2 regions of the Ornithinimicrobium jinqii genome follow, and region 2 is predicted to be linked to the other one. Evidence: predicted binding sites of a transcription regulator. Region 2 holds the regulator's gene; the other holds the start of a gene.
What was found. The regulator LexA, encoded in region 2, represses DNA repair genes until DNA is damaged. The targets are predictions, from matches to a motif close to TCGAACANNTGTTCGA.
Positions count from the first base shown of each region.

Region 1: the regulator LexA is predicted to act here: its motif matches at 7,487-7,502, upstream of ACI3ET_RS00815 (DUF6504 family protein).

Region 1 covers NZ_JBJFZS010000003.1:645-15,965, forward strand. The annotation lists gene ACI3ET_RS00785 (anti-sigma factor) at 1-220, opposite strand, end outside; gene sigK (ECF RNA polymerase sigma factor SigK) at 226-828, opposite strand; gene ACI3ET_RS00795 (DUF3040 domain-containing protein) at 795-1,256, opposite strand; gene dinB (DNA polymerase IV) at 1,359-2,579, opposite strand; partial or broken gene ACI3ET_RS00805 (DNA polymerase III subunit alpha) at 2,573-6,446, opposite strand; gene ACI3ET_RS00810 (SAV_6107 family HEPN domain-containing protein) at 6,515-7,060, opposite strand; gene ACI3ET_RS00815 (DUF6504 family protein) at 7,108-7,461, opposite strand; gene ACI3ET_RS00820 (polyprenyl synthetase family protein) at 7,582-8,673, opposite strand; gene ACI3ET_RS00825 (Rv2175c family DNA-binding protein) at 8,737-9,099, opposite strand; gene ACI3ET_RS00830 (LysM peptidoglycan-binding domain-containing protein) at 9,260-10,528, shown strand; gene pknB (Stk1 family PASTA domain-containing Ser/Thr kinase) at 10,580-12,544, shown strand; gene ACI3ET_RS00840 (molybdopterin-dependent oxidoreductase) at 12,587-13,189, opposite strand; gene ACI3ET_RS00845 (threonine aldolase family protein) at 13,206-14,258, opposite strand; gene ACI3ET_RS00850 (class II 3-deoxy-7-phosphoheptulonate synthase) at 14,259-15,321, opposite strand, start outside.
Region 2 covers NZ_JBJFZS010000004.1:140,388-155,708, forward strand. The annotation lists gene ACI3ET_RS01940 (HAAS signaling domain-containing protein) at 1-507, shown strand, start outside; gene ACI3ET_RS01945 (CPBP family intramembrane glutamic endopeptidase) at 518-1,336, shown strand; gene ACI3ET_RS01950 (HAD family hydrolase) at 1,375-2,088, shown strand; gene ACI3ET_RS01955 (glycoside hydrolase family 65 protein) at 2,089-4,644, shown strand; gene ACI3ET_RS01960 (LLM class flavin-dependent oxidoreductase) at 4,745-5,776, opposite strand; gene ACI3ET_RS01965 (RecQ family ATP-dependent DNA helicase) at 5,854-8,064, opposite strand; gene ACI3ET_RS01970 (hypothetical protein) at 8,154-8,741, shown strand; gene ACI3ET_RS01975 (LysM peptidoglycan-binding domain-containing protein) at 8,752-9,144, opposite strand; gene lexA (transcriptional repressor LexA) at 9,368-10,123, shown strand; gene ACI3ET_RS01985 (PRC-barrel domain-containing protein) at 10,277-10,612, opposite strand; gene ACI3ET_RS01990 (Sir2 family NAD-dependent protein deacetylase) at 10,673-11,608, opposite strand; gene ACI3ET_RS01995 (patatin-like phospholipase family protein) at 11,666-13,000, opposite strand; gene ACI3ET_RS02000 (universal stress protein) at 12,960-14,033, opposite strand; gene ACI3ET_RS02005 (hypothetical protein) at 14,041-14,580, opposite strand; gene ACI3ET_RS02010 (LysR family transcriptional regulator) at 14,801-15,321, shown strand, end outside.

The DNA of each region.
Region 1 (15,321 bases), on a different contig from region 2:
CCGCCGCGACCGCCGCCAGCACGCGACCACGCAGGTCGGCGGGCGGCGCGACCTCGAGGTCGGTCGAGAGCTCGACCGCAGCCTCGCGCAGCTCCTGCACGACGGCGGTGCAGTCGGGACAGGTCGACAGGTGCGCCTCGAAGCGGGCGCGCTCCGTCTCGTCGACGGCGTCCACGGCATAGGCCGCTGCCAGGTCGTGGACCTGGTCGTCCTCATCCATGTCCTTCACCCCTGCTCACCTCCTGTCATCACCTGGCGCATCTTGCGCAGTCCGTCGCGGATCCTCGTCTTGGCCGTCCCCAGGGGGACCTGGGTGCGCTCGGCCACCTCACGGTGCGTCAGCCCGTCGAAGTAGGCGAGCATCAGCGCCGTGCGGTGCGGCTCGCCCACCGTGTCGATGGCACGACGCACGCGCGTGGCCTCCCAGCGCAGCTCTCCGGCCTCGGCGGTGGAGTCGAAGGGCACGGTCTCGTGCAGTGATTCGTAGCGGTGCAGCCGTGCGGATTGGGCCTCCTCGGACCGGACCCGGTCGACGGCGCGCCGGTGGGCGATCGTCATCAGCCAGGCGAGCGCCGATCCGCGGTCGGGGTCGAAGGCGGTGGCCTCCCGCCAGACCTGGAGGAAGACCTCCTGGGTGACGTCCTCGGCCATCGTGGGGTTGCGCAGGACACGCAGGGCCAGCCCGTGGACACGGGCTGCGACGGCGTCGTAGAGGTCGGCGAACGCCCCCTGGTCCTGGTCGGCGACCCGCGCCAGCAGAGCCGCCAGGTCGGTGGCGTCGTTCGTCGGCGGGCTCAGAAGGGGCCCTGCTCCTTGCGGCGGTCCCACTGCTGCTCCATGCGCTGCATGAAGCCGCCGCCGTCCCGGGGTGCCCGCGGCGGCTTGGGCCCCCGGCCCCCGCCGCCCTTGCCGCCGCCACCACCGGCGCCACCAGCCGGGCGTCGGGGCTTGCCGTCGGGTCCGGCGACCCCCAGCCGGGGCCGGCCCGAGCGTGAGGGCTTCGCGGCCCACCCGCCGCCGAGGACCATCGCCAGGAAGCCGACCGCGCCGACCCAGATCATCTGGGTCATCACCCCGGTGAGCACAAGTGCCAGTCCACCGAGCGCGACGAGCACACCGAGGGCGATGCGACGGCGGTCGATGCCGTGCGCCTGCGCAGCGGTGCTCTTCAGCGTGGTCGCCAGACGGGGGTCCTCGGCGTAGAGGGCTTGCTCCATCTGCTCGAGCACACGCTGTTCGTGTTCGGAGAGCGGCACGGTGGACCTCCGGGGTGATGTGTCGGCCGGTCCGCACGGGGGGGTAGGCGGAACGTCCATGTTCTCTAGGTCAACAAGGATATGACCTGAACGCGGGAAGTACTAGCGGGAGTTCCCGCCCGAGGGTCGCAGCAGGCTCGCCGGCCGGACCGCGTCGTGCCCGAACCGGGCAGCGGCCCGGTCCATGGCCCGCTCGGCCTCCCGCCAGCCGCGCTCGGGCTCGTCGAGACGACCCTGAACCGGGGTGCGTCCGACCTCGGTGATTCCCTCGACCCGGACCCCGAGCATCCTGATCCGGGCCCGCTGGAGCCCCAGTGCGTCATACAGGGCGCAGACGGTGGTGTGCACCTCACGGGTCACGTCGGTGGGGACCGCGACGGTCCGCGAGCGGGTGATCGTGGTGAAGTCGGAGAAGCGCACGGTGAGCACCACGGTCCGCCCGAGCACCGCGCCGTGCCGCATCCGGCTGGCGGTGCGCTCGGCGAGGTGGAGCAGCTGCCGGCGGATCACCTCCGGGTCGTCGACGTCGTGGGCGAAGGTCTCCGAGGAGCCCACGCTGCGCTCGGTCCGGGCGGGAGTCACGGGATCGGTGTCCTGCCCCCACGCCAGCGTGTGCAGGCGGGCCCCGGCCTGCTCGCCGAAGGCCCTGCGCAGCGTCACCACCGGCACGTGCGCGAGCTGGGCCACGGTGTGCAGCCCGAGCCGGTGCAGCTCGGCCTCGGTCGCCTCCCCCACCCCCCACAGCGCACCGACCGGCATCGGGTGCAGGAAGGGCACCACCTCGGCCCGGCCGACCAGGCGCATGCCGTCCGGCTTGGCCGCGCGGGAGGCCATCTTGGCCACCGCCTTGCTGGGTGCCCCGCCGACCGAGCAGGTGATCTGCTGCTCGTCGGCGACCGTGTCACGGATCCACTGCCCGATGGCGGCGGGGTCGCCCCACTGACGACCGGCGGCGGAGACGTCGAGGAAGGCCTCCTCCATGGACACCGGCTCCATCCGCGGGGTGACCTCGGCGAAGATCGCCATCACCGCCTCGGACACCCGGGCGTAGCGGTCGTGGTCGGGCCGGACGACGACCGCCGGGGGGCACAGCCGGCGTGCCGTGGCCATCGGCATGCCGGAGCGCACCCCGAAGGCCCTCGCCTCGTACGTCGCCGACAGCACCACGCTGCGCCACCCGCCCCCCACCACGACGGGCACGCCGCGCAGGTCGGGGTGCTCGAGCAGGGAGACCGCGGCGTAGAAGGCGTCCATGTCGACGTGGAGCACCGTGATGTCGGTGGTCGGACCGGCCGGCGGCGCCGGCACGAGGAGGTTCACCATCCCGAGCTCCCGGGGCTGGAGTGCCACAGCTTGCTGCCGGGGCCGCGGGTGGTCTCCCCCGCCGGGCGGATGTCGGCGTAGGGCGACTGCCGGAAGCCCGAGGCGTGGACCAGGACCCGGCGCCCCTGGCCCTGGCCCGGCGACCCGGCCTCGGCCGCCTCCGCCGCGGCGAGCAACGCCCGCGCCTGCTCCTCGGTGGCGGCCATGAGGGCGTGGACCGCGGCCGGGCCACCGGTCTCCCAGGCCTGGGACAGCGCCCCCAGCTCCCACGCCCCGGTCGCGCGCAGCGAGATCCCCCGGGGTCCCGTGCGCCTCAGCACGCCGCGCACCAGCAGCAGCCAGGAGTGGAAGATGGTCGCCGCGAACGGGCCCTGCACGTCCTCGAAGAAGGTGGCGTCCGCCGGTCCGCTGCCGTCGTCGAGGGTCAGGAACACCACCCGCCGGCCGGAGCGCACCGGCGGTGTCTGCGTGGCGACCTTGGCCCCGGCGATCAGCACCTCGGAACCGTTGCGCTGCGCCAGCAGGTCCCGGGCCCGGGTGACCCCGAGGTCGGTGAGCATCGGCACGAACCCGGCCACGACGTGCTGGCTCACGTCCATCCCGAGCACCTCGAGCTCGGCCCGCAGCTGTTCCTGGACGGTCATCTCCGGCAGTCCGCTGCCCGGCTCGGGAGCGGGCTCGTCGCCGAGCTGGAGCACCATCTGGGTGGCGGCGCCCTCGTGGGGGTGCCAGGTCCGGGGTCCGCCGGCCTGGGCACGGGTCAGGGCGGCGACCTCGCCGGCCGCACCGGCCCCGGCCCCGCCTGCCCCGCCCCCGGGCAGCGACGGTGCGGGACGGCGCCGACCGCCGCGGCTGCGCCCGGCCCCCGTCGACGCGTGCCGGGTCCAGCGGTCGAGCTCGCGCACGTGCAGCAGCAGGTCGCGGCGGGTCAGCCCACCGCGCCCGGTGCCGTGGCGACCCACGCGGTGCACCGTGTCCAGCCCCCCGGCCAGCACCAGCCGCTCGGCGATGGGTCTGCTCGGACGGGCCCGCTGCCACAGGTCGGACAGCGAGGCGAAGGGCTGGCCCGCCACGATCCGCCGGACCTCGTCGTCGCTGATGCCCTTGACGTCCGCCAGCGACAGCCGGATGCCGTAGTCCCCGGCCCGCTGCTCCACGGTGGCCATCACCCGGTCGACGTGGTCGGGGGTGCGGCCCGAGGTGCTCCGCGGAACACCTGCCACGGCATACCCCGGCCCGTCCTCGAGCCGCTCCACCCGGTAGGTCTCCCCCGAGGCGTTGACGTCCAGCCCCAGGACGCGCACCCCCATGCTGCGGACCTCGTCGAGGATGAGCCGCTTGGGGTACATGCCCGGGTCGTGCGTGAGGACGCCGGCCAGGAAGGCCGCCGTGTGATGGGTCTTGAGCCACGCCGACTGGTAGGTGGGCAGCGCGAAGGCCGCGGCGTGCGCCTTGCAGAACCCGAAGGAGGCGAAGGCGGCGAGCACCTCCCAGATCCGGTCGACGTCCGCGGGCCGATAGCCACGGCCCGCGGCCGCCGCCCGCCACCACAGCTCGACCTCGGCCTGGCCCTGCGGCGTGCCCATCGCGCGGCGCACCTCGTCGGCCTGGGCCAGGCTGACGCCCGTGGTCTCGGCGACGATCTGCAGCACCTGCTCGTGGAAGACCACGACGCCGCAGGTCTCCTGGAGGTAGGGCACGAGGCTGGGGTGGAGGTACTCCGGCTCGCCCCAGCCCTGCCGGGCGTGCAGGAAGGGCCGGATCATGTCCGACTTCACCGGGCCGGGGCGGAACAGCGAGATGTCGATGACGATGTCCGAGAACGTCTCCGGGGCGAACTTGCCGACCAGCTCGCGCTGACCGGGCGACTCGATCTGGAAGCATCCCAGGGTGCGGGTGGACTGGATGAGGGCGAAGGTGTCGCCGTCGTCCAGCGGCACCTGGGCGCGGTCGTCGAGGTCGACCGCCACCCCGTCGACGCGCGCGATCTCGTCGACGGCGTGCGACATCGCCGACTGCATCCGGATGCCGAGGACGTCGAGCTTGAGCAGCCCCAGCTCCTCGACGTCGTCCTTGTCGAACTGGCTCATCGGGAAGCCCAGCCAGCTGGCCTCGACCGGGGTCCGGTCGAGGAGCCCGGTGTTGGACAGGATCACCCCGCACGGGTGCATCGCGATGTGCCGCGGCAGCCCGTCGAGCGACTCGACCAGCTCCAGCATCAGCTGCATCCGGGGGGCGTCCAGGCCCTGCCGGCGCAGCTCGGGCAGGTCGCGGATCGCGGCCCGGGCGTCGCGGGCCCGGATGTGCGGGAACGCCTTGGCGAGCACGTCGATCTCCCCCGGGGGCATCCCCAGGGTCGCGGCGACGTCGCGGATCGCGTGCCGCACCCGGTAGGTCTCGACCATCGACACGCAGGTCACCCGGTCGGAGCCGAAACGCTCCAGGATGCGCTCGTACATCTCGGTGCGCCGGGCCGACTCCACGTCGATGTCGATGTCCGGCAGCTGCGCGCGCAGCGGCGAGCAGAACCGCTCCATCAGCAGCCCGTGCTCCATCGGGTCGACGCCGCTGATGCCGAGCAGGTAGGTCACCAGGCTGCCGGCGCCCGAACCGCGTGCCGCGACCCGCACCCCGTTGTCGCGGATGAGGTCGCAGACGGCGGCCACGGTGAGGAAGTAGGTGGGGTAGCCCAGCCCGGCGATCACGCCCAGCTCCTCGTCGAGCCGGGCGCGGACCCGGTCGAGGTATGCCGTGGACGCGCCGGCGTAGCGGGTGGGCACCGCGGCGGAGCAGCGTCGCGTGAGGACCGCGTGCGCCTCACCCACCCCGCTGACCCCGAGCACCTCGGGCTCGGGCAGGTGGACCGCGCCGACCCCGAGGTCCGAGCGGGGGTCCTGACGGCACTCCTGGGCCAGGGCCAGCGTGTCGCGCAGCAGGTCGGCGGCCCGGGCGTCGGCCCCGCCGGCCTCCTCCAGACGCCGGGCGACGTCGAGCATGGTGGCCGTGCCGGCCAGGTGGCCCGCAGCGCTGACCCGGTCGAGGTGCCGCTCGTCGAGGGCGACCATCCGGCGCGCCGCGTCGAGCACGTCCACCACCCTGGCCTGCTCGGGCACCGCGTGCCGGACGGCGGCGGTGAGCACGGCCGGGACGCCGCTCTCCCGGGCCAGCGCCCACAGCCGGGTGGCGTGGCCGAGGCTGCCCGGCGTCCCCTCCGGGCCGCCGTGGCAGACGACCTCGACCCGCAGCGCACCCGGGGGCAGCGTCGCCCGCCAGGCCTCCAGCCGGGCCCTGGCCTCTCCCCGGTGACGGGCCAGCACCGCCCGGCCGACGTCGGAGTCGGGACCGAGCAGCACCACGACCGGGGCCACGCCCTCCACCGGGGAGGCGGCCCGCGCCAGGAGCTCCGGCCGCGTCCGCGGCAGTCCCCGCTCCCCCGCGAGGTGGGTCTGGGTGACGAGCCGGCACAGCCTGGCCCAGCCCGCGCCGGGCTCGAGCCCGGCGCGCTGGCCACGGGTCAGCACGACCACGCGCGGCTGCTGGTCGTTGACCAGGGTGGAGACCGCCCTTCACCGGGGTGCGGGTGGGCGGGTCCGGTGCCGACCGGCCCAGCGCCTCCGCCCCGCTCAGCGTCACCCGTCCCGAGGTCGCCCTGCCCGTCGCCCTGCCCGTCGCCCTGCCCGTCTCGTGGCGGTCCGCGCCGAGCGCGAGGTCGACGCCGAGCACGGGGTCGATCCCGGCCTGGGTGCAGGCGCGGACGAAGCGCACGGCGCCGTAGACGCCGTCGCGGTCGGTGAGCGCGAGCGCGGGCTGACCCAGGGCAGCGGCCCGCTCGACGAGCTCGCCGGGGTGGGAGGCGCCGTAGCGCATCGAGGCGCTGGAGGCGACGTGCAGGTGCACGAAGTCGGGACCGGGCACGGGGGCACCAGCTCCGCGGCTCACCCGTGACCGAGCGGGGAGAGCTCGGAGGACAGCGGCGTGCCGCAGGGCAGGTGCAGCGCTGCACGCACCAGCTCCAGGAACCGTTCGCCCGAGCGCACCAGGTCGTCGGCGTCCCGGGGGGTCACCACGTCGGCCCCCCGCTCGAGCGCCAGCCGGCGACGCCCGGACTCGGCGAAGAAGACCGCCCACTCCGTCAGCTCGGGCGCCACCGTGGGCAGCGCCTCCCACACGCTGCGCGGCCGTGCCCGTCGGGTGGGTGCGCTCCGGGCAGCGAGCAGAGCCGCTCCGGCCCGTAGCGCGGAGAGGTGGGCCTGGGTGTAGCGCTCGGCGGCGGTGCTGCTGTGGCAGGCCAGCAGCAGCCCGCCGCGGGAGCGCTCGAGCAGGTCGAGCACGGTGCCGGCCGCACCGGGCACCGGACCAGGAGGTCCGACGGCGGGTCGGGCCGGGGCGGAGGTGGTCTGCACGGTGGTCTGGGCGGTCACGGTCTGGGCGGTCACGGTCTGGGCGGTCACGGTCTGGGCGGTCACGGTCTGGGTGGTCATGTCGGTGCCTCTCGCTCGTCTGCCGGTCGGGGTGTCGTCGCGCGGGCTCAGTCGCTGACGCGCTCCAGGAGCCACTGCTCGCCGTGAGCCGGGTCACCGTGGACCAGGTCGTAGACGCCGGTCCCCATCGCGCGTCCGGCCGAGGCCTCGACGCGCCACACCTGGTGCTCCAGCACGGCCCCGTCCCCGGGGTCGGTGCCCTCCCGGCGCCACCACGGCACCCGCTGGGTCCACCGGGCCAGGACGCCCCGCACGACGTGCACCCGCCCCCTCCACAGGAAGACGGTCGGCACCGACGTCTCCGGGACGACGTTGCGGCACCACCCCGGCTCGAGGTGCACCCGGTGCTCGACCGGGTCCCCCAGCCTGACCTCGACCGGATGCTGGTAGCGCCTGCTCATGTCCGACTCCCGTCACTCGCTCCTATCGAACTCGTGTTCGATAAGAACAAATGTACGACTCCCCACCGACAGGCTCAACCCTGCGAGCTGTCGCTGTGGAGAACTCGGCCCGTGACCTGCTCAGAGGCTGCGGTCGGTGCAGACGGCGACCAGCTCGACGAGGGCGGCACGGCCCTCGTCGGTGAGCCCCGTCGTCCGCTCCAGGGCCTGCAGGGCGGCGTCGGCGCCGCCGGTGATCATCGCCTCCGTGCGCTCCAGGGCACCGGACCCCACGAGCACCCCGCGGCAGGCCTCGACGGTCTGCAGGTCGAGGTCGGGGTCGCCCAGGCTGCCGGTCAGCAGCTCGGCCCCCTCGTGGTCGGCGAGCTCCAGGGCGTGCGCCACCAGCGCGGTGTGCTTGCCCTCGCGCAGGTCGTCACCGGCCGGCTTGCCGGTGCGGCCGGGGTCGCCGAAGACGCCCAGCACGTCGTCGCGCAGCTGGAAGGCCTCGCCGAGGTGGAGCCCGTAGCGGGACAGCAGCCCCAGGACCTCCGGCCCGGCACCCGCCGCCGCGGCCCCGATCAGCAGGGGCTGCTCGACGGAGTACTTGGCGCTCTTGTAGCGGATCACCGTGCGCACCCGCTCCAGGCGCGCCTCATACCCCAGCTCCCCCCAGCCCACGGCACCCTCGAGCATGTCGAGGAACTGCCCGCCCATCAGCTGCGAGCGCATCCGGTCGAACTCGGGCCGGGCGCGGACGAGGGCCTCGGCGGGCAGCCCGCTGGTGGCGAAGATCTCGTCGGTCCAGTTCAGGCACAGGTCCCCGGCGAGGATGGCGGCCGCGTGGCCGAAGCGCTCCGGGTCACCGTTCCAGCGCCGCTCCTGGTGCAGGGCGGCGAAGGCCCGGTGGGCGGTGGGCCGGCCGCGGCGCCGGTCGCTGTTGTCCATGACGTCGTCGTGGAGCAGCGCGGCCGCCTGGAACATCTCCATCGAGCTCGACGCACGGACGGCAGCGTCGTCGTCGGGTCCGCCGAGCGCCCGCCAGCCCCAGTAGAGGAACGCGGCACGCAGGCGCTTCCCCCCGGCCAGCAGCTCGGCGACCGCGTCCACCAGCGGCCCCATCGGGGCCCCGAGCTCGACGAGCACCTCCCGCTGCCGCGCGAGGTGCTCGTCGAGCGCCTGCTGCACGCGGGGGTGCAGGTCGACGCCGTCCAGCGGGGTGGCGTGCGCCACGGGGCCTCCAGTGCTCGGGGGTCGGTCAGCCGTCCGTGCCGAGCCTAACCGGCGGGGGCGACCTCAGAAGGCGTGCTCCTGCGCACGGCGACGCACCTCGGACTTGGACCCCGCGCGCAGGGACGCGATCGCGCTGCCGCCCACCAGCGTCTCGTCCGGGTCGTACAGCCACCGGATGATCTCCTCGTCCGCCATGCCGCCGTCGGTGAGCACCACGATGGTCCCCCGCAGGGCCGGGAGGGGCCCCTCCTCGGTGACGAAGAGGGCGGGCACCATGACGGCCCGGTTGGGGCCGCGCCGCACCCCCACGAGCTCACGGTCCTGCAGCCACCGCCTCACGGTCTGCAGCGACCGACCGGTCAGCTCGACGATCGCGGGCACGGTCAGCCAGGCGTCGTCCGGAACTACATCGATGTCACTTACCACATCTTCTAGTCAACCACACAGACCGACACGCCAGACAACTGGTGCGATGGCCCCGGAGCCGGTACTGTCCCTTTCGCCCCACCACGTGACAAGCGTCCCGCAGGTCACACCCACCCGCCGACGGCCGTCCCCACCGCCAGCCCCCACCGGAGGATTCCCCGTGAGCCCCCTCTTCGCCGCCATGCCCCCCTCCGACCTCCCCACGGTCGCCTACGCGCCCACGGCGGTGCACGCCGGCGAGCTGCTCGCCGCCGACCTCCTCGCGGTCCGCAGCGCCGGGACCCACACGGTCCGCTCCGGTGACACCGTGAGCGGCATCGCCGCCAGGTATGGCGTGTCCATGGACGCGGTGGTGCGCGCGAACGACCTCCCCCAGGGCGGTCGTTGGATCCTCCCGGGCGCCGTGCTGACCATCCCGGGCGCGGGCGGGGCGGCAGTCCTCGCCCCGGCCCCCTCGACGTCGTCCGGCGGCGCCACCGCCTCCGGGGGCTCGGTCACCGTGCGCACCGGCGACACCCTGTCGCACCTGGCGCTGCGGCACGGCACGACCGTCTCGGCGCTGGCCGGCACCAACAACATCGGCGACCTGCGGATGATCTACCCCGGCCAGGTGCTGCGCCTCCCCGGATCGCCGGCCTCCTCCGCGCCGGCCAGCTCCGGCGGAGGGTCGACCGGCAGCTCCTCGTCCACCAGCCCGGCCGCCGGCGGCACCGTGACGGTCCGCGCCGGCGACACCCTGTCCGGGATCGCGGCCCGCCACGGTGTGACGGTCGCGGACCTCGCCCGCGCCAACGACATCTCCTCCCGCGACTTCATCCACCCCGGGCAGCGGCTGCGCCTGCCGGGGGCGGCGACGTCGTCCTCCTCGGGGTCCTCCTCGTCCTCGACCAGCCCGCGCACCTCGGCCTACGACCCGTCCAACGTCGGCGACTACAAGGCCGGGGAGAGCGTCCCCGACACCTTCTTGCACTACCGCTACAGCGACGGGGTCGCCCGCTCCGCCGCGGCCAACCGCGACTACCTCACCGGCGTCGACGTCCCGGGGCAGGAGGCGATGAAGAAGCTCATCGTGTCCACGAGCAAGCGCTACGGCGTCGACCACCGGCTCATGCTCGCCCTGTCCTACCAGGAGTCCGGCTGGAACATGCGGGCCGTGTCCCCCGCCAACGCGATCGGGGCCATGCAGGTCATCCCGACGTCCGGCCAGTGGGCCAGCTCGCTCATCGGCCGCGACCTCAACGTGCTCGACCCCGAGGACAACGTGGAGGCGGGCGTCGTCATCATGCGCACCCTCCTGTCCTCCACCAGCAACCGCGACCACGCGATCGGCGGCTACTACCAGGGGCTGGCCAGCGTGCGGCAGCACGGCCTCTTCCCGGACACGAAGCAGTACGTGAAGAACATCAAGCACTTCATGACGACCCTCTGACACCGCACTGACGTCCCACGCCCGCCGCACGTCGCTCCGTAGAGTGGCGGGGTGAGGACCCGCACCGACCCCGTGATCGACCACGTGGTCGACGGTCGCTACGAGGTCGGGGCCGAGCTCGCCCGGGGCGGGATGGCGACCGTCTACCGCGCCCGCGACCTGCGCCTGGACCGGCCGGTGGCCCTCAAGGTCATGCGCGCCGAGCTGGCCCACGACGCCGCGTTCGTGCGCCGTTTCGTGCACGAGGCACGCCTGGCCGCTCGCCTGCAGCACCCGCACATCGTCAGCGTCTACGACCAGGGCGAGGACGGTGACCTCGTCTTCCTCGCGATGGAGCTGGTCGAGGGCAGCACCCTGCGCGACGTGATCACCGGCCACGCGCCGCTCACGGCGCGACGCTCCCTCTCGCTCATCACCCCGGTCCTCGAGGCCCTCGCGGCCGCGCACCACGAGGGGATGGTGCACCGCGACGTCAAGCCCGAGAACGTCCTGATCGGGGGTCCCCGGGGCACCGTCAAGGTCGCCGACTTCGGTCTCGCACGTCTCGACGGCTCGACCAACGCGACCAGCGAGATGCTCTGGGGCACGGCCGCCTACCTGGCACCCGAGCAGGTGGAGCACGGCACCGCCGACCCCCGCACCGACGTGTATGCCGTGGGCCTGCTCCTCTTCGAGCTCCTCACCGGTCGCAAGGCCTTCCCCGGCGACGACCCCCTGCGCGTCGCCTACGAGCACGTCCACGGCAGCGTGCCCCACGTCCGCGACCTCGTGCCGACCGTTCCCCCCGCCCTCGAGGCGCTCCTCCTGCGCGCCTGCGCGACCGAGCCCCAGGACCGTCCCGCGGACGCCGCCGAGCTGCTCGGCGAGCTGCGCCGGGTGGAGGCGTCGCTCGGCGACGACAAGCTCGACGCCGTGCCCGTGCCCGCCCAGGACCCCGACGAGCGCGGGGCGCACCGTCCCACCGACACCGACGCCGACGCCACCCAGGCCGTCGGGTTCGGCGGCGCCGGCGACACCCGCCGCATCCCGGTGCCCCGGGCCACCGACCAGCACTACGCCCGCACGACCGGCAACCGCGCCCCCCGGCCGGCCCGCCAGCCACGCCCGCCGCGCGAGCACCGTCGCGGTGGCGCGGTGGCCTGGGTGCTGACGCTGCTCCTCCTGCTGCTCGGCGCCGGGGCCGCCTACGGCTACTGGTACCTCACCGACGGCCCCGCCGTGCACTCCCCCATGCCGGTGGTCGAGGGGCTCCCGGAGGCCGACGCCCGGGCCACCCTCGACGCCGAGGACCTCGACGCAGCAGTCCGCTACGACTTCTCCGAGGAGGTCACGGCAGGCGTCGTCATCTCCGCGGACCGGCAGCCGGGCACCAGCCTGAGGCACAGCACCGACGTGGAGCTCGTGGTCTCCCGGGGCCCGGAGAGGTATGAGGTGCCGCGCCTGGACGGCATGACCGTCGCGGAGGCGACCGCCGCGCTGGCGGCCGAGAACCTTCTCCTGGGCCAGGTCACGCCGCAGCACGACGAGGCGGTCCCCGAGGGTCGGGTCGTCAGTGCCTCGACGGCCGCCGGCGAGCCGGTCCCCCGGGACACCCCCGTGGACGTGACGGTCAGCGACGGCCCCGCACCCGTGGACGTGCCGGACGTCACCGGCCGTGCGGAGGGCGAGGCGGTGGCTGCCCTGGAGACCGCCGGTCTGACCGTGTCCGTCGACCCCGAACGGGTCTTCGACGACACGGTCCCCGAGGGCTCCGTCGTCCGTCAGGCCCCCACCCCCGGCCAGGTCGAGCGCGGCACCACGGTGCGCCTGACCGTCTCCCAGGGGCCTGAGCTCGTCACCGTGCCCGACGTCGTGGCCCGTCAGTTCTCCACGGCGGAGCGCGAGCTCACCGAGCTGGGCCTGGTCGTGGTGCGGGACGACATCCGCGGGGCGTTCTTCGGCACCGTCCGCGAGCAGTCGCTGGAACCCGGGACCGAGGTCCCCAAGGGCACCGAGATCGTCCTGTCGGTCGTCTGAGCGCCTCCGGCCTCCGGGAGGGCGGTCGGACCGGCGCCCGGCTCAGGCCTGGTGCTCCCAGCGCTCCTCGAGCGCCGCCCGCCCCCGTGGGTGGTAGCCCCGCGCCTCCCAGTAGCCGCGCTGCGGGGCGTGGTGGTAGCTGATCTCGGCGGCCCACTTCGGCCCCTTGAAGCCGTAGAGGTGGGGCAGCACGATCCGCGCCGGCCACCCGTGCTCCCGGGTCAGCGGCTCACCGTCGACGTGCGTGGCCAGCAGCGAGTCCGGCGCCAGCAGGTCCTCGAGCAGCACCGCCGAGGAGTAGCCGCGCGTCGCGGCCAGCAGCACGTGGTGGGCCCCCGGCTCAGGCGGTGCGAGGGCGACGAGGTCTGCCAGCCGCACACCGCCCCAGCGCAGCGCTGGGACCGTGTGCCGGTCGACGCAGTGCAGGGCGGCGGGCACCTCCACGAACTCCATCGCCTCCAGCATCTGCCGGTCCACGACCGTCAGACCGCCGTCCGCGGTCGCCCCGCACAGCGTGAGTCGCCAGCGCTCGCCGTCGATCTGCGGCACCTTGCCGTAGTGGGAGGCCAGCCACCGCTCGGTGACCCGCTGGCCCGGCGGCACGACGTCCTGCCTCTCCGGTCCGGCGGGCGGCTGCGACGGCACGGTGCGCTCCCCTCCCTCAGGCGCCGCGTCGGCGCAGCAGGTCGGTCAGGACGTCGGTGGCACGGTCGGTCAGCTCGTCGTCGACGTCGAGGTGCCAGACGAAGCGGGTGTGCCGTGGCCCCATCGGGTAGCCCAGGACGCCCCCTTCGGCGGCCGCGGTGGCGAGCTCCGCCCCGGTCCGGCCGGCGGCAGCCGCGTCCAGCACGAGGATGTTGGTCTCGACCGTCGCCGGGTCGACGACCCCCGGGGCGACGAGCGCCACCGCCTCGGCGACCCGGCGGGCGCGGGCGTGGTCGTCGGCCAGCCGGTCGAGGTGGTGGTCGAGGGCGTACAGGCCGGCGGCGGCCAGCATCCCGACCTGGCGCATCCCCCCACCCAGCCGCTTGCGCCATACCCGGGCCTGCCCGATGCGGGTGGCGTCCGCCACGAGCAGGGAGCCGACGGGGGCGCCCAGCCCCTTGCTCAGGCACACGGAGACGGTGTCGGCGCACGCGCCGTAGTCGGCGAGCGCGACGCCGCTGGCGACGTGGGCGTTCCAGAGGCGGGCCCCGTCGAGGTGCACCCCGACCCCCACCGCCGCGGTGGCCTCGCGCAGCCGACGCAGGTCGGCCAGCGGCTGGACGGTGCCACCGCCGAAGTTGTGGGTGTTCTCGACCACGACGCAGGCCGTGCTGACCTGGTAGGCGCCGCCGTCAGGCACCATGACCGCCAGCGCGGTGTCGACGTCGAGCAGCCCGCGGTCGGCGACCCAGCTGCGGGTGGTGATGCCGGAGAACGCGGCCGCCGCACCCAGCTCGGCGCGGAGCACGTGGGCGAGGTGGTCGGTGATGACCTCCTGGCCCGGGCCGGCGTGCAGGCGCAGCCCGACCTGGTTGGCCATCGAGCCGGTCGGCATGAACAGCGCGGCCTCGTGGCCCAGGAGCGCGGCCACCCAGGCCTCGAGCGCGGCGACCGTCGGGTCCTCGCCGTAGACGTCGTCACCCACCTCCGCGTCCACCATGGCGGCGCGCATCTCCCGCGTGGGGCGGGTGAGAGTGTCGGACCGCAGGTCCACGACAGGCACCGTCATCTAGCGGACGCCCTTCTCCAGCATCTCCGCCACCAGGAAGGCCAGCTCCAGGCTCTGCTGGTGGTTCAGACGCGGGTCGCACAGCGTCTCGTAGCGCAGGCCGAGGTCGTCGAGGTCGACGGCGGTGGTGCCGCCCACGCACTCGGTCACGTCGTTGCCGGTCAGCTCGACGTGGATGCCGCCGGGGTGGGTCCCGGCCTCGGCGTGGGCGGTGAAGAAGCCGCGCACCTCGTCCACGACGTCCTCGAAGCGGCGGGTCTTGTGCCCGCTCGGGGAGGTGAAGGTGTTGCCGTGCATGGGGTCGCACACCCAACTGACGCGGTGCGCCTCGTCGCCGAGGGAGGTGAGCAGGGCCGGCAGCACGTCACGGATCGTGGAGGCTCCCATCCGCGTGATGAAGGTCAGCCGGCCGGGCTCGCGCTCGGGGTCGATCTTGTCCATGAGCCGCAGCACGGTGTCGCGGTCGGCGGTCGGGCCGAGCTTGACGCCGATCGGGTTCTGGACCCGGGAGACGAAGTCGATGTGCGCGCCGTCGAGGTCACGGGTGCGCTCGCCCACCCAGACGAAGTGAGCGGCCGTGTCGTAGAGCAGCCCGGTGCGGTGGTCGCGGCGGACCATCGGGCGCTCGTAGTCCAGCACCAGCGCCTCGTGCGCGGCGAAGAACTCGACCCGGCGCATCTCCTCGGCGTCCCCCACGCCGGAGGCCTCGAGGAAGCGGACGGCCCGGTCGATCTGCGCCGCCATCTGCTCGTAGCGCGCCTGCGCCGGCCCCTGGATGAAGCCCTTGTTCCAGGCGTGCACGCTGCGCAGGTCGGCGAACCCGCCGGTGGTGAAGCCGCGGACGAGGTTGAGCGTGGCCGAGCTGGCGTGGTAGGCCCGCAGCAGCCGGTCGGGGTCGTGCCGGCGCGTGTGCGGGGTGAACTCGAAGCCGTTGACCATGTCGCCGCGGTAGGCGGGCAGGGTCACGCCGTCGCGGGTCTCGCTGTCCGAGCTGCGCGGCTTGGCGAACTGCCCCGCCATCCGCCCGACCTTGACGACCGGGGTGCCGGCACCGTAGGTGAGG
Region 2 (15,321 bases):
CGCGAGGGGCTGGAGGACGGTCTGTCGAGGGGGCGGGGCTGGACGCCGGACGACCTGCCCGAGCCGAGCGCGCCACGGGTCTCCCGGGGTGACGCGATCGGCGGTCTCGTGGTCGCGTCCGTGCTCGCGGCCCTCGTCGGCCTCGGTCCCAACCCGCTCGCCAGGGTGGACGGGGAACCGGTCCCGCTGTTCACCGACGAGGCCTACTCGGGTCGCTGGATGCTCGTCGTCGTCCTGCTGGTCTGGGCCGCGATCGAGCTGGGCAAGCTCGTCCGGGGTCGCTGGACCTGGTCGCTGGCCGTGGTCAACGTCGTCCAGAACGTCGCGTTCGTGGCCCTGGTCGCCTGGTGGCTGCTGCGTGACGGCCTCTTCAACGACACCATCGTGGAGCGAGTGTGGGTCGGTGAGCCACAGACCTGGCGCGTGCTCCTGCTCGTGCTCATGGGCGGCATCGCCCTGTGGGACTCGGTCGACTCGGTCTGGAAGGCGCATCGGCAGGCCCGTTAGGTTGGGCCCCGTGCCAGCGCCCGCCCCGCCCCTGCCGACGCTCGCCCTGCCGAAGCTCGTGCCGGCGGCCGGTGTCTCGTTGTCGGCGTTCCTGCTCTTCGGCGCGCACCAGGACCTCGCGGGCTACACGACGCTCGCGCTCAGCCTCCTCACGGCATACCTCGTGGACCGCCCTCTGGCCAGGGACCTGCTGCTCATCGCGCTCGGCCTGACGATCGTCTCCACCACCTCGGTCGAGGCCGACATCAGCTGGGACCGGTTCTTCCTGCTCGGGTTCGTGCTCACCGCGGCGGTGGTCGTGCCGGTGCTCGTCGAGAGGATGGTCTACCGGCGCGAGCCGGCGATCCGCTTCCCGTGGTTCACCGGGCGACGGTGGACGCGGCTGCAGTGGACCTACGTCGTGGCCGTGCCGGTGCTCGGATGGCTGGTCCTGCCGTTCTACTTCATCAGCTCCGGCGCCTACCAGAACTGGCCGCCGATCCAGACCGCCAGCGAGTACGGCCGGTTCTTCGTCGGCGTCAACGCGGTCGGGCTCTGGGACGAGCTGTTCTTCATCTGCGTGTGCTTCGCGCTGCTGCGGCGGCACTTCCCGATGTGGCAGGCCAACGTCCTGCAGTCGGTGATCTTCGTGTCGTTCCTGTGGGAGCTCGGCTACCGCTCGTGGGGGCCGCTGCTGACGATCCCGTTCACGCTGCTGCAGGGCTACATCTTCACGAGGACCAAGTCGCTGACGTACGTGGTGCTCATCCACCTGCTCTTCGACGCCGTCGTGTTCCTGGCGATCGTGCACGCCCACGACCGCAGCGTCTTCCCGTTCTTCCTCTACTGACGTCCTCCTCCCCAGCAAACTCCCCTACGCTGCAGGGCGTGAACTGGGACCCGGTCGACGCCGTCCTCTTCGACCTCGACGGGGTGCTCACGCCCACCGCCGAGGTCCACATGCGTGCCTGGGAGGTGATGTTCAGCCGGTTCCTCGACTCCCTCGACGGGCCGCACGAGCCCTACACCGAGCAGGACTACTTCGACCACGTCGACGGCAAGCCGCGCTACGAGGGCGTCGCCGACTTCCTGGCCTCGCGGGCGATCGAGCTGCCGCAGGGCGACCCCTCCGACGCACCCGACGCCCGCACCGTCTGCGGGCTCGGCAACCGCAAGAACGCGCTGTTCAACGAGGTCCTCGCCGCGGAGGGCATCACGGCCTACCCCGGCTCCCTCGCCCTCGTCGAGCTCCTCGAGGGTCGCGGCACCGCGATGGCCGTCGTCTCCTCGTCCAAGAACGCCCCGGAGGTGCTGCGGACCGCCGGCCTCGCCGACCGCTTCCCGGTGGTCGTCGACGGCGCGGTCGCGGCGGAGCGGGGCATCGCGGGCAAGCCGGAGCCCGACACCTTCCGGTATGCCGCGCAGCGGCTCGGCGTGGACCCGTCCCGGTGCGTGGTGGTCGAGGACGCCGTCTCCGGGGTCCGCGCGGGCGCGGCGGGCGGCTTCCACACCGTCATCGGGGTCGACCGCGGAGTCGGGGCGGACGTGCTGCTGGGCAACGGTGCGGACGTGGTCGTGACCGACCTGGCGGAGCTGGTCTGAGTGCAGCACGACTCCTGGCACCGCCCGCCCCCACCGATCGACCCGCTCGACCGCACGCGGTTCCCGCTCGACGACTGGCGACTGGTCGAGAACGCCTACGAGACAAAAGACATGGGCGCGACCGAGACCCTCTTCTCGGTGAGCAACGGCTACCTCGGCCTGCGCGGCAACGTCGAGGAGGGTCGGGACACGCACGCGCACGGCACCTTCGTCAACGGCTTCCACGAGACCTGGCCGATCCGGCACGCCGAGGAGGCCTACGGCCTGGCGCGCGTGGGGCAGACGATCGTCAACGTCCCCGACCCCAAGACGATCAAGCTCTACTGCGACGACGAGCCGCTGCTGCTCTCGGTGGCCGACCTGGAGGCCTACGAGCGGTCCGTCGACTTCCGCGACGGGCAGCTGCGGCGTGAGCTCATCTGGCGCACCAGCGCCGGCAAGCGGGTCCGGATCACGAGCAGCCGCCTGGCCAGCGTGGCCGAGCGGCACCTCGCGGTGATGACCTTCGAGGTCGAGATGCTCGACGGCGACGCGGCGCTGGTCATCTCCAGCCAGATCCTCAACCGCCAGGACGGCTCGGACGAGTACCACGTGACGTCCGCCGCCATGGGCGAGGGCGTCGACCCGCGCCAGGCTGAGGAGTTCGAGGAGCGGGTGCTCGACCCGGTGCTCCACGAGGTGCGCGACCAGCGGCTGCTGCTGGGCTACCGCTGCCACAACTCCGCCATGACGATCGCGATGATGGCCGACCACCGGATCGAGACCGAGAACACGTTCACCGAGCGGGCCACCGTCGGGCCCGACCTTGCCAAGCACGTCTACCGGATCGACGCGCGCCGCGGCCACCCGGTGCGCCTGGACAAGCTGGTCGCCGTGCACAGCTCGCGGGGCGTGCCCCCGCGTGAGCTGGCCGACCGCTGCCAGCGCACGCTGGACCGGGCCGTGAGCGCGGGGGTGCCCGTGCTGCAGCGGGACCACGCCGAGGTCTGGAAGCGGTTCTGGGCCGAGTCCGACGTCGAGGTCGAGGATCAGCCGCACCTGCAGCAGGCCGTCCGGTGGAACCTGTTCCAGCTCGGGCAGGCGACCCTGCGGGCCGGCAGCCACGGCATACCCGCCAAGGGGTTGACCGGGTCCGGCTACGGCGGCCACTACTTCTGGGACACCGAGTGCTACGTGATCCCGTTCCTCGTCTTCACCCACCCGCAGGCGGCGCGCAACGCGCTGCGGTTCCGGCACGGCATGCTCGAGCACGCCCGCCGCAGGGCCGCCGAGATGGCGCAGTGCGGCGCGCTCTTCCCCTGGCGCACCATCAACGGGCACGAGGCGTCGGCCTACTTCGCCGCCGGCACGGCGCAGTACCACATCAACGCCGACATCGCCTACGCCCTGATGAAGTACCTGCGGGCCACCGGCGACCGGCAGTTCCTGCTCAGCCAGGGCGTCGACCTCCTCGTGGAGACGGCACGGCTGTGGGTCGACCTGGGGTTCTGGCAGGTCAACGGCGACAAGTCCTTCCACATCCACGGCGTGACCGGGCCGGACGAGTACATGACGGTCGTCAACGACAACCTCTTCACCAACGTCATGGCCCAGCTCAACCTGCGGGCGGCAGTCGAGGCGGTGGAGATGCTGCGCGAGGACGACCCGGAGCACTTCGCGCGGGCAGCCCGTCGGCTGGGGCTGCAGGACGAGGAGCTCGGGGCGTGGACGCGGGCCGCGGACCACATGCACATCCCCTACGACGAGACGGTGGGCGTGCACCCGCAGGACAGCCACTTCCTGGAGCGGGAGGTGTGGGACCTCGACGCCACCCCGGCCGACCGGCGACCCCTGCTGCTGCACTACCACCCGCTGGTGATCTACCGCTTCCAGGTGCTCAAGCAGGCCGACGTCGTGCTGGCGCTCTACCTGGCCGGCGACCAGTTCAGCACCGCCGAGAAGATCGCCGACTTCGACTACTACGACCCGATCACGACCGGCGACTCGACGCTGTCGGCCGTGGTGCAGTCGATCATCGCCGCGGAAGTGGGGCACCGCGACCTCGCGCTGCGCTACTTCTACGACGGGTGCTTCGTCGACCTCGCCGACCGGCACGGCAACACGACCGACGGCGTGCACGTGGCCTCGGCGGGGGGCGTGTGGAGCGCGCTCGTCGGCGGGTTCGGCGGCATGCGCGACCACGGCGGGGTCCTGACCATCGACCCGCGGCTGCCGCAGGAGTGGACGGCGATCACCTGGCGGATGCGCTGGCACGGCTCCCGGCTGCGCGTGCGCCTGGCGCAGAGCGCCCTGACCCTGACGGTCGAGGAGGGCGAGCCGGTGGTGGTGTCCGTGCGCGGCGAGCTGGTCACCGCGGACTCCTCGGGGGTGCTGGTCCCGCTGGACGGCCAGGGCCCCACCCGGGACGCCGCGCCGGTCGCGCCCAAGGTGACCACCAGCCCCACCAACCGCGACCCGGACGACCCGCTCGCCCTGGCCCCCGGCGTCGGCGTCGTCCCCCACAGCTGGCCCGACGGCCTCGACGACCCCACCGGCCCCGTCCCCATCCGCCGCTGACGCCCACTCCCCACCGGGCGCCCCGGGTTGCCGCACCGGACGCGTGGGGTTGCCGCACCGGGCGCCCCGGGATGCCGCACCGGAGGCCCCGGGGTACCGGTCAGGCCGCCGGCATCCCCCACGCCTCCGCGAGCATCCGGTAGGACCGGCGCCGCAGCTCAGGGTCGAACGTGTAGGTCGTGACGATCAGCTCGTCCAGCTCGTGCTCCGCCGCGAACGCCTCGAGCTTGGCGACCACCGACGCCGGGTCGCCCACGGCCTGAACGGCCTGGTGCGCCTGCGCCAGCCCGATCAGCTGGGCGGGGACCGCGCTGGCGAGGTCGTCGACCGGCGGGTCCAGGGGGGCCGGCTGACCGCTGCGGATCCGGATCGCCATCAGCTGCGCGGTGGTGAAGAGGTGCTCGGCCTCCTCCTGGCTCGGCGCCACCAGCACGTTGATCCCGGCCATCGTCGTCGGCCGCTCCACCTGCGCGGTCGCGCCGTCGGCGCGGAACCGGTCGCGGTAGACCATCAGCGCCTCCCGCAGCTGGTCCGGCGCGAAGTGCGACGCGAAGGAGAACGGCAGCCCCAGCGCCCCGGCCACCTGCGCCCCACCGGTGGAGGAGCCGAGCATCCACAGCGGAACGTGCGTGCCCTCGCCGGGGATCGCGCGGACCTTCGCCCCGGGCTGCGGCTCACCGAGGTAGGTCTGCAGCGCGAGCACCTCGCTGGCGAACTCGTTGAGCTGCCCGCTGCTCCGCGCCAGCGCCGCCGCCGTCATCGGGTCCGTTCCGGGCGCCCGCCCCAGCCCCAGGTCGAAGCGGTCGCCGTAGAGCGTGGCAAGCGTCCCGTAGTACTCCGCCACCATCAGCGGCGAGTGGTTCGGCAGCATGACCCCGCCCGAACCGAGCCGGATGCGCGAGGTGTGCTGCGCCATGTGGCCCAGCAGCAGGGCCGTCGCGGACGACATGAAGGTGTCCGACCCGTGGTGCTCGGCCATCCAGAACCGCGCGTAGCCCAGCTCGTCGACCTCCTGCGCCAGCAGCGTCGACTCCTCCAGCGCCTGCCGCGGCGTCATCCCGGCGGAGCGCGGAGCGAGGTCGAGCACGGACAGGGGGACGCGGCGGGAGGAGGTCTCGGGGTGAGGGGGCACGTGGGCGGCAACACCCCACACCCCCGAGGTATGCCGTACGCGCGCGGTCCGCCCCGGCCGCGCTGGATCTCTGAGCCTCAGCCCTCGACCGCGAGGACCAGCGGCAGCACGGCATCGGCACCAGCGAGCCGCAGCTCGCGCGCTGCCACGGTGATCGTCCACCGCGAGTCGACGAGGTCGTCGACCAGCAGCACTGGACCCCGCGTCGAGGCCAGGGTCTCCCGCAGCTGCGGTCCCGCGGCGATCCGACCCCACACGTTGGCCAGCCGGAAGGCGCTGTTGCCACCCGGCCCGCCCACCGGTCCCCCGTCCACGTAGTCCAGGGTGCCGAGCAGCGGAAGCCGCCCGATCTCGCTGACCTGCGCCGCCAGCGAACCGGTCACCGCCGGACGCCGCCGCGACGGCATCGCGACGACCCCGACCGGGCGCTCGCGCCAGTCCCAGCCCGCCAGCACCTGCACCACCGCGCGCATGACCTCTGCCGGGACCGGCTGCCCGGCGACCAGCTCCTGCTCCGGGTCGTCGGGGTCCCCGACGCGGGACGCCCCCTCGCGGAGCACGGCCCGCAGCCGCTGCCCCCAGCCGAGGTCCGACAGCCGTGCCAGCGCCCGCCCTGGCTCCGCCTGCTCCTCCGACGCGATCTTGCCCTTCTGCTCCACGCCGAGGCGCGGCATACCGGTGGGCCACTGCGCTCGCGGGTCCAGCGGCACCCCGACACCGCCGAGCTGCTCCCTGGCAGCCCCGACGGCCGCGTCCGGGATCTCCGTCGGGTACCAGGCGCCGGCACAGCTGTCGCACCGGCCGCAGGGACTGGCGGTCGAGTCGTCCAGGCACTCCTGCAGGAAGGCCATCCGGCACCCGTCCGTGCCCTGGTAGGCCACCATCAGCTCCGCCTCGCGGACCCGCGCGTCCGCCACCCGCTGGTAGCGCTCCCGGTCGTAGACCCAGGGCTCGCCGGTCCCGATCCAGCCTCCCTGCACCTTCTCCACGGCGCCGTCGACGTCGAGCACCTTCAGGAGCAGCTCCAGACGGGTCCGTCGCACGTCGACCATGGTCTCCAGCACCGGGGTCGACAGCGGACGCTGCGCCGCGGACAACGCGCCGAGCACCGCGTCGGCCTGGTCCTGCCGCGGCATCGAGACGGTCGCGAAGTAGGACCAGATGTCCCGGTCCTCCGAGCCCGGCAGCAGCAGCACGTCGGCCCGTTCGGTCGCGCGCCCCGCACGACCGACCTGCTGGTAGTAGGCGACCGGCGAGCTCGGCGCGCCGAGGTGCACGACGAACCCCAGGTCGGGCTTGTCGAACCCCATCCCGAGCGCGCTCGTGGCCACCAGCGCCTTGACCTGGTTGCGGCGCAGCGCTCCCTCCAGCCGCTCGCGCTCGTCGGGGTCCGTGCGTCCGGTGTAGGCGGCCACCTCGTGCCCCGCCGCGCGCAGCGCCACGGCGACGTCCTCGGCGGCCGCGACGGTCAGGCAGTAGACGATGCCGCTGCCCGGCAGGTCCCCCAGGTGCGCGACGATCCAGCCCAACCGCTGCTCGGGCGTCAGCCGGGGCAGCACCCCCAGGCGCAGGGAGGCCCGTGCCAGCGGACCACGGATCGTGCGTACGTGGGCCCCGCCCACGCCCAGCTGCTCGACGACGTCGGCGACCACCCGCTCGTTGGCCGTGGCGGTCGTGGCCAGCACCGGCGTGCCCTCGGGCAGGACGTCGAGCAGCGTCCGGATCCGCCGGTAGTCGGGGCGGAAGTCGTGGCCCCAGTCGCTGATGCAGTGCGCCTCGTCCACGACCAGCAGTCCGCAGCGGCGCGCCAGGTCGGGCAGCTGCTCCTCGCGGAACCGAGGGTTGTTGAGCCGCTCGGGGCTGACGAGCAGCACGTCGACCTCGTCCCGGGCGAGGGCGCCGCGCACGTCGTCCCACTCGGTGGCGTTGGCGGAGTTCATGGTCACGGCCCGCACCCCTGCCCTCGCCGCCGCCGCGATCTGGTCGCGCATCAGGGCGAGCAGCGGCGAGACGATGATGGTCGGGCCAGCACCCTGCGCCCGTCGCAGGGCCGTCGCGACGAAGTAGACCGCCGACTTGCCCCATCCCGTCCGCTGCACCACCAGCACCCGTGCCCGGTCCTCGACGAGCTCGAGCACCGCCTCGAGCTGGCCGTCGCGGAACTCGGCGTCCTCGCGCCCGACCAGCCGTCGGAGAGCGCCGAGGGCGACCTCCGCGCTGCCCCCCGGAAGTGCCGTGGCCGCACCGGTGGCACGGTCGGTGGTCGGCGGCTCGGTGCTCAATGTCATCCCCCGACGGTAGCCGCCCGCACCCACAGCCCCTGCCGCCGTCCGCAGGACAGTTGGGTCCCCCCTCCCCGGTGTGGTCCGATAGCACCATGACTGATCCCACCGGCCTGCCGTTCCAGGACGACCCCGACCGCAGCGACGGGGAGTCGATCTACGAGGGCAGGCGTCCCGGGACCGAGGCTCGGGCCCAGCCCGAGGACGACGGCACGACAGCGGTCGAGGGGACGACCGGGACCGGACCCGCCACGGACATCTCGGACCTCCTCCCCCCGTCGGAGACCGAGACCGACCTGCTCGCCGCGCGGGTCGAGGGCCCGGACGACCGCGCCGGCATGACCGCGCTGTGGCGGGCGACGATGGGCCTGGAGCACTGGTGGTTCGTCGCGGTGGGCGACGAGGGGATGGAGTCGCCGGCGGCCGCGTCGATCGACGACCAGATGATGCTGCTGACCTTCACCAACGCCGAGCGGGCCCGCCACTTCGCGGTCCAGCACGGCATGATCGGTGCCGCCGAGGACCTGCGCGCCATCGCCCTGCCCCCGGACGAGGTCGTGCGCTCGGCCGACGACTACCGCACGGCCGACATCGCGGGGCTGATGTTCGACCCGCACCTGTCCGGCTACTTCATGCCCACCGACCAGCTGGCCGTGGTCTGGGAGGCCGTGCACGCCGGGTGACCCGTCTGCGTCAGCGGCCCGGGATCACGAGCTCCTGACCGACGGCGATGTCGGTCGTGCTCAGCTTGTTGGCTCGCTGGATGTCGGTGACGGCCTGGCTGAGCGGCATCTCGGGAAGGTGCTCGGTCGCCAGCTGCGTGAGCGTCATGCCCGGCTCGACCACGACCGCCGAGCTTGCGCCCGCCGGTCCCAGCGCGCTGAGCAGGGAGGCGAACGCCAGGACGAGCACGAGCGCGACCGTGCCGGTCAACGCCAGGCGTCCGCGCCGCGTGATGTGCAGGGGCACCGGCTGCGCACGGCGCTCGTCGGCGACGACGAGGCGGAGGTGGTCACGACGACCGACGACCGTGCCCGCGGCCCCGGCTCCGACGGCGAGGGGGGAGAAAACGGTGGCTGTGCTCATGGTGGTCCTCCTCAGGGTCCGTGTACGCATGTGCGATAGCACGTCTGTCCTATTGATAGCACGGACGTACGATTTTGTCGACACGCCGGTCGAACAGATGTTTGCTTGACGGCTGCTCGGCTCGTAGGCTGTGTGCATGTCAGGTACTGAAACACCGACCACTGACAGACCCTCTGACCTGGCCTGACGGCCAGGACCTGGCAGGCAGAGAGACGGGGACGAGATGGCCACGATCCACGAGATGCCCGACCGCGACGGCGGGGCTGAGCTCACCAACCGGCAGCGGCGCGTGCTCGACGTGATCCGCGACTCGGTGGACGCGCGGGGCTACCCACCGAGCCTGCGCGAGATCGGTGACGCGGTGGGGCTCACCTCACCGAGCTCGGTCGCGCACCAGCTGAAGATGCTCGAGCGCAAGGGCTACCTGCGCCGCGACCCCCACCGGCCACGCGCCATCGAGGTCGTCGTCCCGGGCGAGGAGGGCCAGGGCTACCGCCGGTCCACGAGCTCCCCGGCCGCCAGCGACCGCGCACCCACCTCCGCCGACGGCCGTCCAGCCACGGGCGACGTCTACGACGAGACCGGCATCGGCGACTCTCGCCCCCAGGCCACGTATGTGCCCGTCGTCGGCCGCATCGCCGCCGGCGGTCCGATCCTGGCCGAGGAGGCGATCGAGGACGTCTTCCCGCTCCCCCGCCAGATCGTCGGCGACGGCGAGCTCTTCCTGCTCAAGGTCGTCGGCGACTCGATGATCGACGCGGCGATCTGCGACGGCGACTGGGTGGTCGTGCGCCGCCAGCCGACCGCGGTCAACGGCGACATCGTCGCCGCCATGCTGGACAACGAAGCGACCGTCAAGACCTACAAGAAGCGCGACAGCAAGGTCTGGCTCATGCCGCACAACCCGGCCTACGAGCCGATCGACGGCGACCACGCCGTCGTCCTGGGCAAGGTCACCGCGGTCCTGCGCCGCGTCTGACCCTCACGGGGACCCCCGACGCCCGCTCCGGCTGCCACCGGACGGAGCCGCTCCCCCGACCCCACAGCGCCGTCCCACCTCGACCGGGGCGGCGCTGTGCTGCGCCCGCCCGCACACGCTCCTCCCCGCTGCGACACGCCATACCCCTGTTCCTCACGCGGACGGCATGGGCCCCTCGTCGACCGCGTAGTAGGCGTCGAGGTCCTGCTCGTCGGCCTCCGACAGGTGGCCGTCCACCTCGATGTCGGGCGCGCCCTTGATCTTCGCCATGCTGTAGGCGCAGCGGATCTGCCCGTCCAGCACCTCCGCCGTGGTGAGCGGCACGAACACCCGCCGCCCCCCGAACCACCCGGTGCGCACCGTGATCCACGCCGGCTCCCCGGTCGCGTTGTCCAGGTAGATCTGGCCCATCGCCCCGACCTTCTCGCCGTCCTGGTCGACGACCTCCGCGTCGTACAGCATGTTGAGCTGCTCGTGCGAGATGACCACGTCCGCCTCCTGGTTGCTCCTGTGCACGCCGTCGGCACGGCCTCGGTGCAGCAGATCACATCATCCGCCCCCTGCCAAGACCCTCCCCCCGTCCAGGTCGCTCACCAGCCGCGGGAGCACGTCGGTGAGCAGGCTGTCGACGTGCACGGTGGTCTCCGCCTGCCCCCGGGTCTCGCCGCGGGTGACCACCGCCACGGGGATCCCCAGCCGTGCCGCCCTCCGCACGAAGCGGTAGCCGCTCATCACCCGCAGCGAGGAGCCCAGGACCAGCAGGCACGCCGCCTCCTCGACCATCGCGTAGGCACGCTCCACCACGTCCTTGGCCACCGAACCACCGAAGAAGACCACGTCCGGCTTCAGCACGTCCCCGTTGCAGACCAGGCACTGCGGCGACCTGAACCTCTCCACGGCGGCGTCCGGGAGCACGACGTCGCCGTCCGGCCGCACCTGCACCCCGTCGTCGAGGCCCCGCGCGAAGCCAGGGTTGGCGTGGTCGAGCCAGTCGTGCACCTGCTCGCGCGCGTAGGGCTCCCCGCAGTCCAGGCACAGCACCCGCGCCAGGTTGCCGTGCAGCTCCAGCACCTCCCGCGCCCCCGCCCGCTGGTGCAGCCCGTCGACGTTCTGGGTGATCAGCCCGTCGACCAGGCCCGCGCGCTGCAGGTCGGCGACCGCCCCGTGGGCCGGGTTCGGCTGCGCCGCGGCGAAGCGCCGCCACCCGCTGTAGGCCCGTGCCCAGTAGCGCCTCCTCGCCTCGGCCGACCCCACGAACTCGGCGTGCTGCATCGGCTGGACGCGCCGCAGGCCGTCCGGCCCGCGATAGTCCGGGATCCCCGACGCCGTCGACATCCCCGCCCCCGTGAGCACCACCAGACCTCCGTCGCCGACGAGGTCGCGCAGCACGGCATACCGGTGCTCGTCGACGCCCGTCCCGGGGGGCAGGGTCAGCGCGGTGTCGACGGGCCCGCGGGCGGGCGGGGGTGCGGGGTGGACGTCCATGGTCGGACGGACATCGTCTCACCCGGGTGTGCCGGCGGACACCCGGGAGGTATGCCGTCAGCGTCGCCCGAGGGGGGTGATCCGCGCCGACCCGGCCAGCTCGTGGGCGGCCCGGCCCTCCGTCGCCACCTGCGGGTGCGGCGGCTCGAGCGGTGCGTCCACGGCGACGACACCGGGGCTGTGGCGCGCGAGCGAGGCGTCGGAGACGACGTACCCGTGGCGCTCCAGGACCATCTGCTCGCCGGCGGTGAAGGCGTCCAGGTCCGTGCGCACGCGGTTGATGTCCGCGACCAGCGCGGCAGGGTATCCGGCGGCGAGGTCACGGGCAGGCCCGTGCCCCGGCACGGTGGAGACGGTGTTGGGCGTCTCCAGCGACCACGTCGCACCCTGCAGGATCCCGGCGGACAGGCTCGCCCGCAGCCACCTCAGCCGGGTGGTCTGACCGCCGCTGGAGGCGACGGAGAGCAGGTGCCACAGCCGCCCGAACGTCGTGCCGGCGTCCCGCCCACGGAAGACCGCGCCGCCGTCGCTGACCAGCACTGTCGCATGGTCGGACCAGACCAGCTCCAGCCCGAGGTTGTCGTAGACGCCGCCGTCGGCCAGCTGGATCCTGCGCAGGATCGACTCGCGCAGCTCCGGCGGCTCGTCGAGGTCAGGCACGCCACCGACCAGGCCCAGGCTCGTGCCGTCGAGCTGCAGCGGCGCGAAGAACGGCGGGTAGGCGCACGAGGCCGCGACCGCGTCGACGATCCGCAGCCCCGGCGGCGGTGCGGCATACCCGAGACGATGGTCCCCGACCCGCCCGCGCGGGCCGATCGACCGGGCGTCGGCGAAGACCCAGGAGACGCCGTAGCCGATCTCGGTCGCCCCGGTGAGGACGACGGGACCACCGCGGTCGTGCTCGCGCAGGTCGGTGCCCCACCAGGGGACGGCGCGTTCGAGCTGGTCGGCAAGCACCTGGACGCTGGCGTCGGGCCGTCCCCACCCGCCCGGGAGGAGGCGCGAGAGCATCGCCGGGGTCCGCATGTTGCGGCCGGTGAGCCGGCGCAGCGGCTCCGCGACCAGCTCGTCCAGACCCCCCACGCGGCCCGGGGCACCGTGCGGGTCGGGCCACTCGAGGTCGGGGTGGGCCAGCAGGTTGGCGACGATCGCGCCGCCGGAGACCGCGCTGATCGTGCGCAGCCGGCCCAGCACCCCGAGCTCGTCGAGCCTCAGGACGGCGCCGAGGTGGAAGTGCGCCGCCCGGAAACCGCCGCCCGAGAGGCACAGTGCCGTGCCGTGCCGCTCGCCGCGGGCGGACGGTCCGTGGTGGGCCGTGGCGCGCGCCGCCTCGAGCTGGGCGGCGGCGAGGTCAGGACCGGCGGCGTGACCAGGACCGTGGAGGTGCAGCACGCTCCCAGTGCAGCGAGGCCGGGTGTCCGCACGGTGAACGACGCGCGGCACACCCGGCGACGCTCAGGTGACGGGACGGGGTCGCCGGGCCGGCACGGGGGCTGCTCCTTCCTGGCCGACCGCGCGGGACGACGAGCAGCTCCGCGTCCTGGGCGTGGTCCAGGAGGGCGGCCACCGGGTGGCGGTCGGTCGCCACGGCGACGACGTCGACCTCCGGGTATGCCGTGCGCCAGGGGGCGAGCACCGTGTCCAGGTCGCGCTCGGCGGCGGCGGCGGCCTCGGCCCACACCTTGGCGATCGAGACGCCTTCGTCGGCCCGGTCGGCCGGTGCCGACCACACCGAGACCGCGACCACACCACGGCCGTCGCGCTGCGCCCGGGCCAGCGCCGCACCGAGTGCCCGCTGACGTCCGTGACGCCGGGGGTCCTCGGTCGCGGGTGGGGTGACCGTGATGGTCGCCGTGGACGTGGCCGTCGGGGTCTCTCCTCGCGCCGGCACCGCTGCCTGGGGTTCGACACCGAAGCTGGTGTCCGGCCCCGGGGGCGAGGCGTCGACGACGACCGGTGCCTGGGCCGGGACCTCAGCAGGGTCCCAGCCGGTCGGCACCAGCACCACCGCGGGACCGTCCGGGTCGTGCACCAGGCGACGTGCGGTCGAGCCCAGCGCCATCCGGGCGAACCCGCCCGCACCGCGCCGACCCACGACCACCAGGCCTTCCTCGGCACCGGGGGTGGCGCCTGAGCTCTCGCGGGCCACCTGGACCAGCGCGGTCACCGCCCCGGACCCGACCGAGATCACCCGCATCCGGGGCTTCAGGTCGGGGTCGACCCGGGCCACCTGAGCGGCAGCCCGCTCGACGGTCGCCCGACCTGCACCTGCTCCTGCTCCTGCTCCTGCGGCTTCGTGCACCAGCACCAGTGGGGCGTCGGACGACGACGCCTCCACGGCCGCCCAGGCGACCGCGGAGGCGTTGCGTCCTGACCCGTCCACGCCCACCAGCACCGGCCGCACGGCCCGCACCGTGGCGTTCATCACCGGGTCAGTGCAGGTAGGACGGAGCGGTACGGGCCCACCAGTTACCGAGTCCAAGGTAGGACCAGGACGCGGGGATCGTGGCGATGACGAGCATGACGATCGCACCGGTCAGGTGGTCGTCCAGGAACGGGTTCGTCACGGTCGGGAGGGAGGCGAGGTACATGAAGAGGTACATCAGCACGCCAGCCAGCGCACCCAGCCGGGCACCCGCGCCCAGGACCAGCGTCACACCGATGCCCAGCAGGCCGGCCATGAACAGCCAGTCCCAGATCACCTGGCCAGACATGCTGTTGAAGACGCTTGCGAACGGACCCTCGACACCACCCAGGTAACCCGCCGTGGGCGAGCCGCCGTTGACCCAGGCACGCTCGCTCGGGGTCGCGTAGCCCAGCCCGAACAGCTTGTCCACGAACGCCCACAGGAAGTAGAACCCGAACGCGATCCGCATGATGCCGAGCATGTATCCGCCCACCGTGGGCAGGAAGTGCAGGTCGTGGTCGACGGCCGTATCGCGCTCCGTCGCCATCTGGGTCCTTGTGCTCATCACAGCCAGCTCCTTCTCTCTGTAGGGGTCTTACCAGCAACACCAGACTGCCAAGGAACGACGTGCAGTAGTAGAGGCGCAGGTCCACACTCCGACGGGACCAAGGTCCCGCCCCTCCCCCGACCCGACGTGCCGGGTGCGGCGGCCCGGACGTGCCGGGTGGCTCACCTCACCCGACCGGACGCGCTGGCTGGTCATTAGCCGGGGTTATGCTGGAGGCATGCTTGATGCAGCGGGGCTTCGGGTCATGAAGGCGATCGCCGACGAGGGCACCTTCACGGCGGCCGCGCACCGGCTGGGCTACACGCAGCCGGCGGTCTCCCAGATGGTGCGCCGGCTGGAGGACCGCACCGGCACCGTGCTGGTCGAGCGCAACGGTCGCAACGTCCGGCTCACCGAGGCCGGTCGGCTCCTCGCCCGGCACGCGAACGAGATCCTCGGGGCCCTCGAGCGCGCGGAGACCGAGATCGCCGCGATCGCCGGGCTGCAGAGCGGCCACGTGCGGCTGATGGCCTTCCCGTCCTCGTCCGCCACCCTTGTCCCCCGAGCGCTGGCGATGCTGCGCGCCACGCACCCGCACATCAGCGTCCAGTTCAGCGAAGCAGAGCCACCCGAGTCGCTGGCCGCGCTGCGGGCCGGCGAGGTGGAGCTCGCGCTCGCCTTCTCCTACGAGGGCACCGACCCCGGCCGCGGCGAGGACGACCTCGCCGGGCTCGAGGTCATCGACGTGCTCACCGACGA